Linked DNA regions of Bradyrhizobium sp. WD16. The protein of the gene in region 1 interacts with the protein of each later gene in a pairwise test. Links are inferred from orthologs where the notes say so. Each region holds a gene or a part of one and is shown on either strand. Other genes may lie near its edges.

What was found. The genes of interacting proteins can lie anywhere in the genome.
Region 2: the proteins of DB459_RS20030 (region 1) and grpE interact in binary tests that used the Escherichia coli proteins (3 or more experiments, as listed by UniProt). The link is inferred for Bradyrhizobium sp. WD16 from one-to-one orthologs.

Annotation. Positions count from the first base shown.
Region 1 is NZ_CP028908.1:4,315,436-4,318,257, reverse strand. It holds DB459_RS20030 (Nramp family divalent metal transporter), read right to left. Parts: upstream 2,185-2,822; coding sequence 817-2,184; downstream 1-816. Other genes in the region: DB459_RS20025 (MFS transporter), read left to right, coding at 2,678-2,822; DB459_RS20035 (arginyltransferase), read left to right, coding at 11-784. UniProt on the Escherichia coli protein: H(+)-stimulated, divalent metal cation uptake system. Involved in manganese and iron uptake. Can also transport cadmium, cobalt, zinc and to a lesser extent nickel and copper. Involved in response to reactive oxygen.
Region 2 is NZ_CP028908.1:1,885,051-1,888,008, reverse strand. It holds grpE (nucleotide exchange factor GrpE), read left to right. Parts: upstream 1-1,151; coding sequence 1,152-1,766; downstream 1,767-2,958. Other genes in the region: DB459_RS08710 (hypothetical protein), read left to right, coding at 2,837-2,958; pncA (bifunctional nicotinamidase/pyrazinamidase), read right to left, coding at 1,853-2,578; hrcA (heat-inducible transcriptional repressor HrcA), read left to right, coding at 1-872. UniProt on the Escherichia coli protein: Participates actively in the response to hyperosmotic and heat shock by preventing the aggregation of stress-denatured proteins, in association with DnaK and GrpE. It is the nucleotide exchange factor for DnaK and may function as a thermosensor.

The sequences.
Region 1 (2,822 bases):
CGAGACCTTCGTGACGCAGCATTCGCGCGATACCCCGCAGTTCTACCTGACGGCGCCCTCGCCCTGCCCCTATTTGCCGGGCCGCCACGAGCGCAAGGTTTTCACCCATCTGGTCGGCGACCGGGCCGGCGAGCTCAATGACCTGCTGACCCATGGCGGGTTCCGGCGCAGCCAGTCGATCGCCTACCGGCCGGCCTGCGACAATTGCCGCGCCTGCGTCTCGGTGCGAGTGATGGCCAACGAGTTCCGCCCCACCCGGGGCTTTCGCAAGGTGCTGGCGCGCAACAGCGACATCGTCGGCGAACTGCGCCCCGCCGCCCCGTCCTCGGAGCAGTACGCGATCTTCCGCGCCTATCTCGACGAGCGTCATCGCCATGGCGGCATGGCGGACATGACGGTGCTGGACTACGCCATGATGGTGGAGGACAGCCATGTCGAGACCAAGCTGATCGAATACCGCCTGCGCGGCCCCGACAGTGGCGTCAGCGGCCGCGGCGAGACGCTGGTGGCCGCGGCGCTGACGGACATCCTCAGCGACGGCCTGTCGATGGTCTATTCCTTCTTCGACCCCGCCCAGCGCGACCGCTCGCTGGGCAGCTTCATGATTCTCGACCATCTCGCCCGGGCGCGCCGCATGGGCCTGCCCTATGTCTACCTCGGCTACTGGATCGAGGGCTCGAAGAAGATGGACTACAAGGCCCGTTTCATGCCGCAGCAGCGGCTTGCGGCAAGCGGTTGGGTGCGGGCCGACGATGGCGCCGCCGCGCCCGAACCGCAGGACTGATACGAGCGTCAGATCCGCCGCACGAGCGAGCGTCATCCGACCGCGAAATCGACCACCAGCTTGATGTTGAGGGCGATGATCAGCGCGGCGATCACCGCGGTTGCCGCCGTCAGCCATCGCGGCGCGACGAAGCGGCCCATCTTGGCCCGGCTGGCGGTAATCCAGACCAGGGGCACGATGGCGAAAGGCAATTGCAGGCTCAGGATCACCTGACTGAGAATCAGGAGCTGACCGGCGCCCTTGTCGCCCGACCAGATCGTCACCAGCGCCGCCGGCACGATGGCAATGCTGCGGGTGACCAGTCGCCGCAGCCAGGGCGCGAGCTTGATGGCGATGAATCCCTCCATCACGACCTGTCCCGCAAGGGTCGCCGTGACTGTCGAATTCAAGCCGCAGCAGATCAGTGCGATGCCGAACAGCGTCGGCGCCAGCGACGAGCCGAGCAACGGCGCCAGGAAGGCGTGGGCGCGGTCGAGTTCGGCCACATCGTAGCGGCCCGTGCTGTGGAAGGTCGCGGCGGCGAGGATGAGGATGGAGGCGTTGATCGTCAGCGCGAAGCACAGCGCAATGGTCGAATCGATGGTGGAGAGTCGGATCGCCTGCCGCCGCCCGGCATCGTCGGCTTCGTAGGCGCGGGTCTGCACCAGGCCGGAATGCAGGTAGAGATTGTGCGGCATCACCGTCGCGCCGAGAATGCCCAGCGCGAGATAGAGCATGTCACGGTCGGCGACGAGCGCCGGGGTCGGCACGAAGCCGCGCAGCACGCCGCCCCAGTCGGGATGCGCCATCGCGATCTGGATGGAAAAGCAGGCGGCGATGACGGCGAGCAGCGCGACCACCAGCGCCTCCACCCAACGGAAACCGAGCGCCTGCAGGGCGAGGATCAGGAAGACGTCCGCCGCGGTGAGCAGGACCCCGATCGCCAGCGGCACGCCGAACAGCAGGTTCAGCCCGATCGCGGTGCCGATGATCTCGGCGAGGTCGGTAGCGGCAATGGCGATTTCGGCGAACAACCACAGCGGCCAGGCCACCCAGCGCGGATAGGCGTCCCGGCAGGCCTGAGCGAGATCGCGGCCCGCCCCCACCCCCAGCCGGGCGCACAGAGCCTGCAGCAGGATCGCCATGACGTTCGACATCAGGGCGACCGAGAGCAGTGCGTAGCCGTAGCGGGAGCCGCCGGCCAGCGACGTCGCCCAGTTGCCCGGATCCATGTAGCCGACCGCCACCAGATAGCCCGGGCCGAGAAACGCGACGAGCTTGCGCCAGAAGGACGCCCCGGCGGCGACCCGCACCGAGCCGAAGACCTCCGACAACGACGGCTCGCCGCGCTCGGCGCGCCAGCCGCCGGGCGGCTGGCCGGCTGTCATGACGTCGGCGGAGGGCGGGGACTTGGCGTGCATCCGCTCAGACAACACGAAGCCGGCCTCTATTGCAACTGATTTGCAACTGCAAGAAATCCCTTGTCGGAGATCGGGTGGGTGGAACCCGCCGACCATCCTATGGACACGGACATCCTAGTGTCCTGTCTCCGAATTACCGCTTCGTTTGCCTCACGCTCGCACGGTCATTCGGAGACATCGGGACACTAGCAAAATCAAAAAGCTAGTGTGGCTTATGTCTCGCAATTGCCTAGGAGAGGGGTGCCGCAAAGGCGGTAGGCAATTGCGAGACGCCACACTAGCGTCCCGTCTCCGAATGACCGCTCCATTTGCCTCATGCTCGCACGGTCATTCGGAGACATCGGGACACTAGCAAAATCAAAAAGCTAGTGTGGCTTATGTCTCGCAATTGCCTAGGAGAGGCTTGCCGCGAAGGCGGTAGGCAATTGCGAGACGCCACACTAGCGCGAGTCCCACGCCGTCCCCCCTGATCCGCCGCAAGTGTCATTCGCAAATGTCCCTGACCGCTCCCCTGCCCGCCACTTTCCACCGTCTCGCCTGGTCGAATCTCGCGGCCCAATGCGCCGAGCAAGTCGCCCTGGCCGCCGCGCCGCTCGCCGCCGTCCTGCTCCTCGGCGCCGGGGAAGGGCTGAGCGGCC
Region 2 (2,958 bases), 2.4 Mb from region 1 along the record:
TGATCTATGCGCCGCACACTTCCGCCGGGCGGCTGCCGACGGAACTCGGCCTGCGCTTCTTCGTCGACGCCCTGATGCAGATGGGCGAACTCAGCGAGGCCGAACGGCAGTCGATCGAGGCCCAGCTCGCCTCGGTGAACAAGGGCCAGACCGTCGAGGCGGCGCTGGACGAAGCCATGCACCGCCTGTCGGGGCTGACCCGGACCGCCGCCGTGGTGCTCACCGGCAAGACCAACGTGCGGCTCAAACACATCGAATTCGTTCGCCTCGAGCCGGAACAGGCGCTGGCGGTGCTGGTCGCCGAGGACGGCCAGGTGGAAAACCGGGTGCTGAGCCTGCCGCGGGACACGCCGGCCTCGGCTCTGGTCGAAGCCTCCAATTTTCTCAATGCGCGGATCCGCGGCCGGACCCTCGCCGAGGTGCGGCTGGAACTGGAAGCCGCGCTGGAGGCGGCCCGCAGCGAACTCGACCAGCTCACCCAGAAAGTGGTGACGGCCGGCATCGCCAGCTGGTCGGGCGGCGAGGAGCGCCATCTCATCGTCCGCGGCCACGCCAATCTCCTGGAGGATCTCCATGCCATGGAGGACCTCGAGCGGGTGCGACTGCTGTTCGACGACCTCGAAACCAAGCGCGGGGTGATCGATCTGCTCGGCCGCGCCGAGCGCGCCGAGGGCGTGCGGATCTTCATCGGCTCGGAGAACAAGCTGTTTTCGCTGTCGGGGTCATCCACCATCATCGCGCCCTATCGCGACGGCGGCGGACATATCGTCGGCGTCCTGGGCGTTATCGGACCGACCCGGCTCAATTATGCACGGGTGATCCCCATGGTGGATTATGCCGCCCGCGTGGTCGGCCAGATGCTGGGCAATTGACGGTTTGCGGCCCCCGAACGCCCCCCGTCCGACCAGGAGCTTGATTTTCGCCGCAGGAATCCTGATATCCCGCCTGGGGTCCCGGCTCCGAAGCCCGTTTCATTCGCAGCGAACCCCTTGAGCGAACTTCGGATTCGGAAGGTCTCCGGAAAACGAAGGACGCTGGAAATCCAAGGTCCGGTTTGGCGGTTCAGAAATTCCCTTCGAGGACTGGGGAATGAGGGTATTTCTGAACCCCCATGCTGGGTTTCTGATGCATTGCAGGCAAGAAGGCGAGTAATGACCGAAGCGAACGGCCAGAATAATTCCGAAGATCACGTCAAGGACGGCGATGCGCCGGCCGAGCCTGTGACGCCGAAGCCATATGTGATGCCGGACGAGCCCGAGGCCGGATCGGTCGAGGCGCTCAACCGCGAAGTCGCCGACGCCAAGGACAAGATGCTGCGGACCCTGGCGGAGATGGAGAATCTGCGCAATCGCACCAGGAAGGAAGTGGCCGATGCCCGCAGCTACGGCATCGCCTCCTTCGCCCGTGACGTGCTCGACATCGCCGACAATCTGCAGCGCGCGCTCGACGCGGTGCCCGCGGCAGCGCGCGAGAATGCCGAGCCCGGACTGAAGGCGCTGATCGAGGGTGTCGAACTGACCGAGCGCTCGCTGCATGCCACGCTCGAAAGGAACGGCGTCAAGAAGTTCGACCCCACCGGCGAGAAGTTCGATCCCAATTTCCAGCAGGCGATGTACGAGGTGCCGGACGCGTCGGTGCCGGCGGGCACCGTGGTGCAGGTGGCGCAGGCCGGTTACATGATCGGCGAACGCGTGTTGCGCCCGGCGCTGGTCGGGGTGTCCAAGGGCGGCACCAAGTCGGCTCCGAACACGGACATCAAGGCGTAAGCGGCCCTTTCACCGGCCGGCAAGACAATACGGCGCGCAGGTCATCCTGCGCGCCGTTGTCGTTTGACCGGCAGCGCCGCTGCCGATCAGGCGATATCGGCCGACTGGATGCGCTTGACGCCGGCCCTGGCGGTGTCGGCCCAGGCCTTGGCGAGCGAGCCCTGGGTGTCGATGCCGCGGCAGGCATCCTCGACGATGTAGGTCTCGAACCCGGCCTTGCGGGCGTCGAGCGCGGTCCAGGCGACGCAGAAATCGGTGGCGAGCCCGGTGACGAAGACGCGCTTGATCTTGTGCGCCTTGAGATACGCGGCGAGCCCGGTCGAGGTCTTGCGGTCGGCCTCGGTGAAGGCCGAATAGCTGTCGATATCCTTGTGATAGCCCTTGCGGATGACGAGTTGAGCCTGCGGGATTGAAAGGTCCTTGGCGAGCGACGCGCCGTCGGTGCCCTGGACGCAATGGTCCGGCCACAGCACCTGCTTGCCATAGGCGAGGTCGATCTTGTCGAACGGCTTCTTGCCCGGATGGCTGGTGGCGAAGGAGGTGTGGCCCGGCGTGTGCCAATCCTGGGTCATCACCACGTTGCCGAAGCTCTTGGCGATACGATTGATCACCGGAATCACCTGATCGCCGTCCTTCACCGCGAGGCTGCCGCCGGGCAGGAAGCAGTTCTGCACATCGACCACGACGAGCGCGGCGCTGTCGCCGATCCTGATCTTGTCCGCAGCGAAGGCCCGGGTCGCGGTTGCGGCACCGGCGATGCCAAGCGCTGCGGCGGCGCCGATGGTGCCGAGAAGCTGTCGTCTGTCGAGCATGGCAATTCCCCTCAAAGAAGCGGCTCGCCTGGTGCTCGATCACGCCGCGTGCGCGTCGGCCCTGAGCCGCCGGTCATAAGAAAGGTACAGAAAATCAGTGGGGTTGTACGAGGTAAAGACGGATCGCTGCATCTTCTTCAAGCAGCGAGGGCCCAAACTTCGGGCGTCGGGGCAAGGCGTTGTTAACGCCGCATTCCTAATCTCTTCACCGAGAATTCCCTTCACGACTGCCGCGCCAAGCAGGCCTCCGATCGCGCCATGAGCGTCGACCTCAGCACGACTGCCAGGACCCCGCCGTTTTCGGCGAGCGCCGACCGGCTGCAGAGTATCGCGCCCTGGCTGGCGCTCGGTGGGCTGCTCGTCCTCGCCGTCCTGCAGCG